4 regions of the Bacillus sp. OTU530 genome follow, and region 4 is predicted to be linked to each of the others. Evidence: riboswitches for the same ligand, from Rfam matches in the RefSeq annotation. Region 4 holds a riboswitch; each other region holds the start of a gene.
The links. A riboswitch is a leader RNA that binds a small molecule or an ion and turns the genes downstream of it on or off. The one in region 4 is predicted to bind S-adenosylmethionine.

Region 1 (3,135 bases), on a different contig from region 4:
TAGCCCTGAGCTTGTGAATGAGTCTCCGTACGAAGGTGCGTGGATGGTAGTTGTTGAGCTTGCGGATGCAGCTGAGCTTGATAGCTTATTAACTGCTGAGCAATATGAGAAAATGACAAATCAAGGGTGAAGAATGAGGAGACGGACAAACCGTCTCCTTCTTGCTTTTTACACTTTAAAAAAATATAAATTTTCCAACGAGAAGTTAACTCGACATATCGGGACATTTTAGGAATAAAGTGTAAGTGCAACTACGTCTCTGTCTGCGCCTGCCGGTTTGCCAATCGACGAGTTTTCTTTAGCAAAATTGACAATATTTGCGTATGGTCAGTTTCGATAAAACAGGAAACAAGACGAAAAGAAAGAATATACTATATATTAAGGTTGTATCATAGTCTACATTAGTCGGGTGATGCACAGTGATGGAAATGGAAAAAGTGATAATTGTTGAGGGAAGATCCGATAAGAAGAAAATTGCAAATCTTATTAAAGAGCCTGTAGAAATCGTATGCACAAATGGAACGATCAGTTCATCTAAAATGGACGAATTTGTTGACAAGCTCTATGATAAAGAGGTGTACATACTGGTTGATGCAGATGAAGCAGGCGAGAAGCTTCGCAGGCAATTCAAGCGTGAATTCCCGCATGCAGAACATTTGTATATTGACCGTACGTACCGGGAAGTAGCGACAGCACCAGTGCAGCACCTTGCAAGCGTGTTGCTTGGAGCAGATATAGACGTGTATGCAGAATTTTTAAAGTAAGGATGACGTGAATGATTGAATGGACAGGGGAAGATGTGGAAAGCAACATTCAAGAGGAAGAAGCAACAGTTCTTTATGTGCAGACGCCCATGTGTGGAACGTGCCAGCTTGCGAAGAGGATGTTAACAGTTGTAGAGGCGGCGCTTGAGCTTACAGTCGGTACGGTCAATCTCAATTATGCTCCTTATTTGGCGGAGCGATATGAGATTGAAAGTGTGCCGTGCCTGCTTGTTTTCAAGCGCGGCATTGTTGCGAAACGAATGTACGCGTTCCAGTCAGTAGACTTTATTTATAATGAATTGCAAAAACTCGACATATTGCCTAAGAAATAAGAAGAAAATGTCGAGCTATTATTAAAGGGTTGCTCTGTGAATAAATGGAAAATATATACAACACCTTATTCACGAGGAGTGATGGAAATGACGTTACAAGCATTGTTGCGGTCGTTTGCAAATTATGCAAGCACTCAGCAGCATTTAGAGCCGCTTTTGCCTTTGGAGGAAAAGGTTATGTGTTTTCGGTTTAAGGAAGAAAGCTGTGCTTTAAAAATGTCACGCCATGAAATCACATTGTTAGAAGGAGTAAAGGGAACAGATACGATTACATTTTGGAAAGAAGAGGACTTACATAGTTTAGTAAGCGGTCTTGTTCGGTTACAACTGCTGCTAAGGTGGAAGGGAACGGAGTATATAGGATCATACCGAACACTTTTATTGGCAGAATCGCTGTTTCATATATGCAAGCCGTTAGAAAAGGGAGCTTAAATGCTCGCTTTTTTTTTTGCATATTTATATTTTTTTAAAAAATTTCAAAAATAATAATTTTCTGTATTTTAAGTATAGAGAAATGTATTAAAATCATGGCATAATTTACTTTATGAGTTTCTTAAAATAATAATTTATTATTGTTGACATAGATATGTGAGATTGATAGAATTTCAATGATATGATAAAACATGAAACACATCAGGTAATTTATATTTGATGTTCTCTTATCAAGAGAGGTGGAGGGACTGAGCCCTGTGAAGCCCGGCAACCGTCAGCACATGTTGAAATGGTGCCAATTCCTGCGAAGCGAATGCTTTGAGAGATGAGAGGAAAGGATATACGGCGATTGTTCGAAACCTTTCTGCTTGTCTGAAGCAGAGAGGTTTTTTTACTGTAAAATATGATGTAATGAAGAGGTGAGAGGATATTGATTCTACTAGAGAACGTCCAGAAAATCTACCGTTCAAAAAGTGGAACAGTTACAGCTGTTCATGATGCAAATTTAGAGATTCGCCAAGGAGAAATCTTTGGCATTATTGGATATAGCGGAGCTGGGAAAAGCTCATTAATACGTATGCTGAATCAGCTGGAAAAGCCCACTTCCGGCCGGATTACAGTGGCAGGGCGTCTCATTTCTGCGATTCGTGGCAAGGAGCTGCGCAAGGCTCGTCAAGAAATCGGGATGATTTTCCAGCATTTTAATCTTCTTTGGTCCCGTACGGTACGCGAAAACATAGCGTTTCCATTAGAAATCGCTGGGGTTCCAAAAGAAGCGCGCCAAAAACGTGTTGATGAACTTATTCGTTTGGTTGGACTAGAGGGACGGGGAGATGCGTATCCATCACAGCTTAGCGGCGGGCAAAAGCAACGTGTTGGCATAGCGCGTGCGCTTGCAAATAATCCAAAGGTACTGCTGTGTGATGAAGCAACATCTGCTCTTGATCCGCAAACAACAGATTCTATTTTGGATTTATTAGTTGATATTAATGAAAGACTCGGCTTGACGATTGTACTTATTACGCATGAGATGCATGTAATCCGAAAAATTTGCCATCGTGTGGCTGTTATTGAGAGCGGGAACATTGTGGAGCAAGGCGAAGTTCTGGAAGTATTCAAACATCCCAAACATGCAACAACCAAAAAGTTTGTGCAGCAGGTTACTGAATCAGATGAAGCAAGAGAAACAATTGGACAACTGCTTCATAAGTATCCAGACGGAAAGATTGTAAAATTAACATTTGTTGGTGATACTGCGGAGAAGCCCCTTATTACGGATTTGATTCGTCATTTTGAAGTGGATGTTAATATTTTGCAAGGAGAAATTTCCCAAACGCAAAAAGGCTCCTATGGGACATTGTTTGTTCAGCTTCAGGGTGAGAATGAGGAGATTGTAAGAGCCATTGCTTTTATTCGAGGTAAGATGGTAGAAGTTGAGGTGGTCGAATATGAACAATGAGTGGTTAGAGCTAATTAAATTGGAAAAACTAATCGATGCAACGCAAGAAACCATCTATATGACAGCTATTTCAGTTACAGTTACATTCATTCTAGGACTAGCATTAGGATTACTTTTGTTTTTAACTAATAAAGGTAATATGTGGGAA
Region 2 (3,135 bases), on a different contig from region 4:
CCAATACGGATTTGGTTCGTTGAAAAAACCAGAGAATTTTATGATGAGACAAGCAGATATGGCCTTAATTCTTGAAGGGCATAGTCTAAAATAATTTAAATCTTGTATACTAAATGCTCCTCTCTTTAGAGAGATCTGTATTAACTTGCGGAAGGAGATAAAAATGATTTGTCTGGCAGAGGCAAAAGATGCACATTTAGTTCATGCAGTTACGATGGCTGCATTTGAGGAGTATCGACATATAGACATTCCCTCAAGTGCTTTAAGCGAAACAGTACATTCCATCCAGGAATCGTTATCTCACAATAAGGAACAAGCCTGTTTATACATACAAGATGAAACTACAATTGGCTCAGCAAAATTCTCATTAAATGAGAATTCCCTTTATTTTTCTCGCCTCTCTGTTTCTCCACAGGAACGAGGAAAAGGCATCGCAAAATCCATGCTTTCATGGCTAGAGACATATGCCCGCCAACACGGCAAGCGAGAAGTTCTCTGCCAAGTACGTATGTCTGTCCCGCAAAATATAAAATTATATGAATCTGTTGGATATGTGATATGCGGTGAAGAAGTAGTGATAAAACCAAACGGAAGTGAAGTAAACACTGCATTCATGAAAAAAATATTTGAAGGACGATTAAAAACTATCTAACAAAACCGTCCGCTTTTGAGTGCTTACGTTAAGCTGTAACCATTCGTAAAATATTAAGGGTTGTCTCCATTCTAAAAGGTCTGAACCTACTATTACATCCTAATACGGTACTCAAAAAAAGCAGCAACGACACCCCATATAGGTATCGTTGCTGCTTTACATATTTTATGCACGTATTGTTTGGTTTGCTACAAGCTTTTCATGAAAAAGTTTTGCTGCTTCAACTGTATACCTCATCAGTGATCTTACATCACACAAAAATTATATTTATAAAATAAATAAGTAAGTATCGAGTACAAGTTATTTTATATTCGTATAAACGGATGAGAAAAACTATCCAATCGGCGAGTTTTCTTTAAAATTCTTTTTGACAGCCTGTGTATCTCATGCTAAGATGACTATCATATTCAAAATATTAAAAACTCTTATTGAGAGTGGTGGAGGGACTGGCCCTGTGAAGCCCGGCAACCATTTGACAGTTTTGTTGAAAAGGTGCTAATTCCCGCAAAGCAGATTGCTTTGACAAATAAGAGAGGATTTCATAAATAATGAATACCTCTCTATTGGGAATAGAGAGGTTATTTATATTTAGGAAGAGGTAAACTAAGGGCGGGTCGAGACCCAGCCGCTTGTCTTATTAAAATTTCATAAGAAAATGCATCAGGTGCTGTGTGAATGATTCACTCAGCTTAAAAGGGAAGACCGGTGAAATTCCGGCACGGTCCCGCCACTGTGATGGGGAGCGACTTATCAATGAACCACTGTTTCATATTGAAATGGGAAGGGATAAGAAGCGATGAACCTAAGTCAGGAGACCTGCCTGTTGTGTGCGCTTATACTCTACGTGGACATAGAGAGGAGTGAGGAATACGTGTTGGGAAAATCAGGATATCTCAACTCTAGTTAACTATGCGTATAAATCTCTCTTTTCTATTTAGAAAAGGGAGATTTTTTAGTTGGGGATAAACTACAAACATACAAGGAGTGTAAAACATACGATGAATACAGTAAAAAGCTCAAATTTAGGATATCCAAGAATTGGTGAAAAGCGTGAATGGAAACAAGCACTTGAACAGTTTTGGGCAGGGAAACTAGAAAAAGAAGAGTTTTTAAAACAAATTGAGGAGATTCGTCTACAGCATCTTCAGAAGCAGCATGAACAAGGAATTGACCTGATCCCGGTTGGAGACTTTAGCTTGTATGATCACGTGCTTGATACAGCGGTTATGTTCGGATTAGTGCCACAACGCTTTGAATATAGCGGAGGTAAGGTATCACTTGAGACGTATTTTAATATAGCACGAGGCACGACAGGTGCGGTTGCATCTGAAATGACAAAATGGTTTAACACAAACTATCACTATATTGTTCCCGAGCTGGGCGAAGCAGTGCCTGCTCTTGTCGAAAACCGTCCACTTCAATTCTATAAAGAGGCGAAACAAAAGCTTAATATTGCTGGAAAGCCAGTAATATTAGGACCTGTAACATTTGTAAAGCTTTCAAAAGGCTATCAAAGAGGTGAATTTAAAACCGTCGTGAATCAATTTGTACCGCTTTATGCTGACATTTTACGTGAATTACAGCAAGAAGGAGTAGAGTGGGTACAAATCGATGAACCGATTTTAGCAACTACGATTTCAAAAGAAGAGCTTGCATTATTCAACGAGGTTTATCAAGCATTACATGAAGCAGCGCCAAACATAAAGGTGATTTTGCAAACGTATTTTGAGAGCATTGAACATTATGAAGAGGTTATCTCACTTCCTGTTCAAGGAATTGGACTTGATTTTGTACATGATGCCGGCCAGAATCTTGCGGCTTTGAAGCAGTACGGTTTCCCACAAGATAAGGTGCTTGCAGCTGGAGTCATTGATGGACGCAACATATGGCGTGCGAATCTAGATGATAAGTTTTCTGTTCTTGCGGAGATTACAGAGGTCGTTTCAAAAGATCATCTCATTGTACAGCCTTCATCAAGCTTATTGCATGTGCCTGTGACAGTGAAAAACGAAGAAGCGCTCGATGAGATCTTAACAGGTGCATTAGCGTTTGCTGATGAAAAATTACATGAAATTGTTGTACTTACAAAAGGACTGCAAGAAGGAAAAGAAGCGATACAGACAGAAATCACTGCGAGTGTAGAAGCTATCAAAGCATTAAATCAATCATCAGTTCGAAACAATACAGAAGTTCAGGAAGCGATTCGCAGCCTGCATACGTATAAAGCAGATCGCCAAGCACCGTTTAGCGTACGCCAAGGCTTGCAAGAAGAAGCTTTTGAATTACCGCTGCTTCCAACTACAACAATTGGTAGCTTCCCGCAAACACAAGAAGTCAGAAAACAGCGTTTGAAATGGCGCAAAGGCGAGCTGACTAATGCAGAATATGAAACATATATAAAAGCAGAAATTAAAAAGTGGATCGACATTCAAGAAGAGCTTGGTCTAGATGTGTTTGTACATGGAGAGTTTGAACGTACAGAC
Region 3 (3,135 bases), on a different contig from region 4:
AAGTTTGGTTTTGGCGTTTCTAGCGGACAGGCGCTGCAGGCGGTGAAGCATGCTGTAACGAAGCCGTACTACAATGTGCTTGGCATCCATTCTCATATCGGTTCCCAAATTTTTGAAACGGATGGATTTGTTCGTGCAGTCGAAGTATTAGCAACATTTGTAGATACTGTTCGCTCCGAAACAGGACATACAATGCCGATTTTAAATCTCGGAGGCGGTTTTGGCATTCGCTATACAGAAGGCGATACGCCGCTCCCAGCCGTACAATATATTAAAGAGATGACTGATGCGGTGCGCGAGCAGTTTACACAGCGTAATTATCCTCTGCCGGAAATTTGGATTGAGCCAGGCCGCAGCATCGTCGGTGATGCTGGCACAACGTTGTATACAATCGGTTCTATTAAAGACATCCCAGGTATTCGTAAATACGTGGCCGTGGATGGCGGAATGACAGATAATATACGCCCTGCGTTGTACGGTGCAAAGTATGAGGCAATTTTGGCGAATCGAGCAAATGAAGAGTCGAAGGAAGTTGTATCGATTGCCGGCAAGTGCTGCGAAAGCGGCGATATGCTGCTTTGGGATATAGAGCTTCCAGAAGCGGCGTCACGGGATTTACTTGCGATTTCTTGCACAGGGGCATACGGATATTCAATGGCAAATAACTATAACCGTATCGCGCGCCCTGCAGTTGTATTTGCAAAGGACGGAAAAGCGCAAGTTGTTGTGGAGCGGGAAACATTAGAAGACCTTGTACAAAAGGATCGTATTCGAGCAAGTGAGCTCGTATGAAAGCAAGAGGATGAAAAAAATTAAAAAATAGGCGGACAACAGTACGTTGTTCGCCTATTTTTGTAAGAAATTAACATAATTGTATCGCCGCAAGTCTTGCGCACAAGGGGACCTTCGCGGAAAAAGTGCTTATCATTTGCTTTGTTCCCGAGGTAAAGCAAGCTGTGCAAACCTACAGAGCAACCGTTGCTTCAGGCAGAAATACATGAATTCCCTATTCACTTACTCGGAATTGTATGTTTATTGAAAGAGAAAGTGTAGTTTTGGAAAACAGGGAAAAGTAATAGCAGAAGGCGCCTACAATAGAGAAGAAACGGTGGCTTACTGCGTTTTCAGAGCAATAGTAACATATAAACTTTATCAGAAGTGTACTGCAATATATTTTCATATTTTCAAAAATTCTTTTAAAATATAATTCATATCAGAAAACTAGGATTGCAATTAGCTGTAATTGTGATACAATACAAATTAATTACTTATCCAGAGAGGTGAAGGGACACGGCCCGATGAAACCCGGCAACCTGCATGTATGCAAGGTGCTAATCCGTCAAAATGGAATCTCATTTTGAGAGATAAGGTTAAGACGCCTCGAAAGTCTTTTCGAAATGGAAAGATTTTTTTAGTGCAAACGGATAGGGAGTATTTTAGGAAGGTTACTGCAGCGTCGGAACAAGACAGCTCCTTCCTACATAGCAGTGGAATATAGATGTTACCAAAAGAGGGGGAAATGACATGTTAACATATGAAACATGGGATGCACCAGCCATTGATTTTAATGAGGACGATGAAACAAAAGGTGCGCTTTCGGTTTTACGATGGGCGTATGATCATTATGGAGACGATGTTGTCTATGCATGCAGCTTTGGTGTAGAGGGGATGATTCTTCTGCACTTAATTGATCAAGTGAAGCCTGATGCAAAGGTTGTATTTTTAGATACAGATCTTCATTTTAAAGAAACGTATGAATTAATTGAAAGAGTGAAAGAACGGTTCCCAAGACTTCAAATTGTGTTACAAAAGCCAGAGCTTACGCTAGAAGAGCAGGCGGCAGAGCATGGTGCGGAATTATGGAAGTCTAACCCGAACGCATGCTGCAATATTCGGAAGATTGTTCCGCTTGAAAAGGCTCTTGCACAAGGGAAGGCGTGGATTTCTGGATTGCGCCGCGAGCAGTCGCCGACGCGCCAAAATGTACAGTTTTTAAATCATGATCACCGTTTCCATTCTATCAAAGTATGTCCGCTGATTCATTGGACATGGAAGGAAGTATGGCGTTATGTATACAAGCATGACCTTCCGTACAATCCGCTTCATGATATCGGCTATCCGAGCATTGGCTGTGAGGTATGCACACGTCCTTCAGAGGGTGGCAGCAGTGATCGCTCTGGACGTTGGTCAGGTACAGGTAAAACAGAATGCGGGCTTCATCAGTAAGAAGTAAAGGGGAAAAGAAAATATGGTAGCTCTCGCATTTTGTGCAGCGTTATTGTTTGCGATGAATATAGGGGCGAGTGGAGCAGCTGCCTCAATGGGGGTCGCATATGCTTCAGGAGCCATTAAGAAGAAATGGGTAGCGCTGCTCATATGTGGCGCTGCTATCATTGCTGGTTCTGTATTTGGGGGCCAAAAGGTTACAAAAACGATTAGCTCAGGCATTATTCCTGAGGATATCTTTACAGTAAAAATTGTTATTATTACATTACTTGCAGCAACAATTGCCTTATTTACGGCAAATATTCTCGGTATTCCGCTTTCTACCAGTGAGATTACGATAGGTGCTGTTGCAGGGGTGGGGATTGCATATCAAGTATTGTATGTGGAGAAACTTTTGTTTATCGTTGCTTTTTGGATTATCACCCCTGTAGTAGCTTTCAGTATTACTTATGTTGCTGGAAAGCTTATTCATAGGCTTAATTCCAAGTATCCTGATTTAGAAAAAGGAAAATGGAAGCCAATTTTTACAATTCTTGTTATTGTGACAGGTTTCTTCGAGGCCTACTCAGCTGGAATGAAAAACGTAGCAAATGCAGTTGCTCCGTTAGTTGGGGCTCATTTGCTTTCAGTGGAAACAGGGTTGCTTTTAGGTGGTATTTTTGTTGCCTTGGGAGCTTTTCTCTTAGGAAGTCGAGTTCTTGAAACAAATGGGAAGAAAATTACATCTGTTTCTTTGATTGAAGGAATTTCTGTTTCTGCTACCAGCTCATTTCTCGTGATTACAGCAGCTTTATTTGGGATTCCATTGCCGATTGCACAAATTACATCATCTTCTATTATCGGCATGGGCTCCGCGCAGCAAGGCAAGAAGGTCTTTCAAAAACGCGTTGTTTCGCAAATGCTCAAGGT
Region 4 (3,135 bases):
CTCTTAAGTAGACAGTACTGTTTATCTAAGAGGGATTTTCTTATGCCTAAAAAAGTGACAACAGTTTGTAACTATACTCGTGATGGCATGCTTTGCCATTCGAGAGCAGGAGAATGCTCATTTGCACTCGAAAACATGTTATCCTGCCAACAAGACCTTTACGCTGCAACACGGTCTTGATTTGGGGATAAGATGAATACTCAGGCGTAATATTCTAAAAATCTACCTAATTTAGGTGGATTTTTAGAGTTGGCGTGGAAAATCAAAGCGGATTCCAGTAAAACAATATAGAAAATTACATTTTAAATAAAAGTAAAAGTATTAAATGTAAGTAAAATAGTATAATTTTGGATTGAAAGTTACATATTTCCATTATATAATCAATATTGGGTAAATAAGGAAACGCTGACTTGACGACAAGAGGCGCATAAAAAGTTCACAAGTATGATAGTAATTTGATTTGCATGATCCAGTACTATAATGTTGCTGCAACAAATCAATTACTAGGTACGTTTGCGGAACTTTTTATGCGCTTTTTATTTCCTGTTTATTCAATACATATATCTGGGGAGGAATGTAAAATGGAAAAAATGTGTATGCAGATGATGATGATGGCGTGTATGGAAAGAATGATGTGTGAAATGAATTGTATGAAAATGACGATGGATAAGATGTGTGATATGAACATGGACATGCCTATGGATCAAATGATGTCTAAAATGCAAGAATGTGATGAGATGATGACATCTATGATGAATATGATGGTTACTATGAAAGAAAAATGCTAATAAGCATAGAAAAAGTACCTTATCTTAATAGATAGGGTACTTTTTCTATCAATACTCATCATTGTATAAAATATCTAAACCAAATTGTTTTGTCTACTATATAATCTTTGGAGGCTGATTTTTCGCTAAATGAATTTCACGTCCTAATGAAATGCGCTGCTGTTTCAGTTTCAAAACTTTATCTTGTAAATAGCTATTAGAAGGTTGACTTCTTATTTGATTGTAAAGAGTAAGAATTTCTTCATTAAGATGTTTGTATTTTTCTAAAAGATTATCAAGCGCGAAGGATTGATTTTCTTTCTGAACCTCGTTATGGAAATTTTGGAGTTTTTCCATAATTTCTTGTTGCCATGATGTATCATTGATGCTTTCGGCATACAAGTACAAATCTAAATAATCGTTTACCTCCAACTGTGTCTCTCTGATGCTCATTAAAGATTCCCCTTTCTAATACGAAAACCCTCTTCCTAAGAAGAGGGTTTTCGTATTAGAAAGACACCTCTCCTTATCTTCCAAAGCTAAGCTTTGCTGGAATTAGCACCATACAAAATCAAGCATGTGGTTGCTGAGGTTTCACAGGGCCAGTCCCTCCACCTCTCTGGATAAGAGATTTTCACTTTTTTATTTAATTACTTATTATTCTAATTGATATACTTGGAATTGTCAATGGGATCGTATTCCCAAGTTAGGATTTGTCCACTTTACGCAAAGTCGGGAAGTGGCGGGTAGTTCAATAGTGAACTATAAAATGTACAAAAAGGCCCTTAACAAAATAAACGTAGGAGGGAGTACCTGGATTCGAACCAGGGAAATAAAGGTTTTGCAGACCCATGCCTTACCACTTGGCTATACCCCCTTAAGAAACGGCGGGTAAAACGTATTCCCGCCTAAGCTTACTCTAACTACAGTGGGTGTTACTTATCGGTTTCTTAACAGTAAGTCGTTAAGTGTTTTTCATATAATCTCGTACATACAGTTAGCGAAAAGCTTTGTATTTTACCATTATCCGATTTCATTCCGATAGCGGAATTATTCGGCACTTTCTCCATGGGACTTAGTAACAGAAATGAATTTGTATCATATGGAACAAGTTTTAATTACGCTTTATTCGGGAGATTCGTCGCTTTCTTTCGAGTAACACTGCGTCGGCCATCAATACTAACAGGTACATCGCCATCTATCGTGATCCGTCGTACTACACGATGCTGATCGCCATAATCATTAATTGCATAATGCTGTGTTGCTCGATTATCCCAAATTGCCACATCTCCAACATTCCAGTGCCAGCGCACAGTGTTCTCTAGCTGAGTAATGTATCCTTGTAAGATTGAAAACAGATGGGCTGAGTCAGATGATGATAAGCCTAGAAATTTCTTGAAGAAATGTCCCAGCACAAGTGTGCGCTCTCCTGTCTCCGGATGAACCCGTACGACTGGATGCTCAGTCTCGTATAAAGTGGAGGTAAATACTTCACGATAGCGTTTCTCGTCTTCTGATGAAACATTATTGCGGTTTCTCGCATAGTCATATTCATTGCTGTGCAGGGCCCAGAGGCGATCGGCAAGATCACGCAGCTCCGGAGGAAGACTTTGATAAGCGGCTGCGGTATTTGCCCAGACGGTATCACCGCCAGCAGATGGAATGACAACAGCACGAAGAGTTGCAATCTGTGGATATGCGTCCACGAATGTTACATCTGTGTGCCAGGAGTTAGCACGTCCGCCATGAGCGGAATCAAGCTCAAGCACGTAATCAGTATTCTGTTTCGTAGGTACGGTTGGATGGGCAACTGGATTTCCTAATAATCGGGCAAATGATTCTTGTCCTTCATCATCAAGATGATTCTGACCACGGAAGAAAATTACCTTGTGCCGCAACAAAGCTTGACGAATCTCATGAACTGTCGAGGTGTCAAGATCCGCAGATAGACGAATCCCGCTGATCTCTGCGCCAATTCGACCTGCTATCGGATGAATCTCCAAACCTTTATTAGTGTGGTGACTTTTATCAATTACGCTCATAATGAATACCTCCTGATTAATTTGTTTGGCCAGTGCCGGAAATGCCGTTACCTGAACACATGTGGATTTCTTAATATTACTGATTGGCTTTTATTTACATCATCCTTCCTTATGGACCGATAAAGCTTGGATAAACAAAGGAGGCCAGAGCATAGCTCTGGCCTCCAGGTGTCTGGTCGGCATATTTTCTATAGGTGTCAAAGTAGTTTAATCCGATCGGGTTAGTCAATATATTAGAGCTTATGGAGGATACTGTCAAGGGATAAGATATAAAAAAATCACTCTTACAAGTTATTAATTTTTTATTCTTATAAAGAGTGAGAATC

Region 1: it holds a riboswitch for S-adenosylmethionine, as region 4 does, so the genes downstream of both, AAHB12_RS19570 (methionine ABC transporter ATP-binding protein) here and AAHB12_RS18045 (hypothetical protein) in region 4, are expected to answer to the same signal.
Region 2: it holds a riboswitch for S-adenosylmethionine, as region 4 does, so the genes downstream of both, metE (5-methyltetrahydropteroyltriglutamate--homocysteine S-methyltransferase) here and AAHB12_RS18045 (hypothetical protein) in region 4, are expected to answer to the same signal.
Region 3: it holds a riboswitch for S-adenosylmethionine, as region 4 does, so the genes downstream of both, AAHB12_RS14465 (phosphoadenylyl-sulfate reductase) here and AAHB12_RS18045 (hypothetical protein) in region 4, are expected to answer to the same signal.

The regions. Positions count from the first base shown of each region.
Region 1 covers NZ_JASATP010000029.1:27,242-30,376, reverse strand. The annotation lists gene gcvH (glycine cleavage system protein GcvH) at 1-130, shown strand, start outside; gene AAHB12_RS19585 (toprim domain-containing protein) at 420-764, shown strand; gene AAHB12_RS19580 (thioredoxin family protein) at 776-1,096, shown strand; gene AAHB12_RS19575 (hypothetical protein) at 1,184-1,528, shown strand; SAM riboswitch class I at 1,753-1,860, shown strand; gene AAHB12_RS19570 (methionine ABC transporter ATP-binding protein) at 1,959-2,987, shown strand; gene AAHB12_RS19565 (methionine ABC transporter permease) at 2,977-3,135, shown strand, end outside.
Region 2 covers NZ_JASATP010000002.1:35,103-38,237, reverse strand. The annotation lists gene AAHB12_RS01550 (GNAT family N-acetyltransferase) at 1-94, shown strand, start outside; gene AAHB12_RS01545 (GNAT family N-acetyltransferase) at 164-652, shown strand; SAM riboswitch class I at 1,075-1,185, shown strand; cobalamin riboswitch at 1,298-1,490, shown strand; gene metE (5-methyltetrahydropteroyltriglutamate--homocysteine S-methyltransferase) at 1,651-3,135, shown strand, end outside.
Region 3 covers NZ_JASATP010000017.1:85,356-88,490, forward strand. The annotation lists gene lysA (diaminopimelate decarboxylase) at 1-792, shown strand, start outside; SAM riboswitch class I at 1,266-1,371, shown strand; gene AAHB12_RS14465 (phosphoadenylyl-sulfate reductase) at 1,525-2,226, shown strand; gene AAHB12_RS14470 (inorganic phosphate transporter) at 2,249-3,135, shown strand, end outside.
Region 4 covers NZ_JASATP010000024.1:76,438-79,572, forward strand. The annotation lists gene AAHB12_RS18040 (hypothetical protein) at 582-788, shown strand; gene AAHB12_RS18045 (hypothetical protein) at 885-1,220, opposite strand; SAM riboswitch class I at 1,291-1,397, opposite strand; tRNA gene AAHB12_RS18050 (tRNA-Cys) at 1,572-1,644, opposite strand; gene AAHB12_RS18055 (TauD/TfdA dioxygenase family protein) at 1,886-2,809, opposite strand.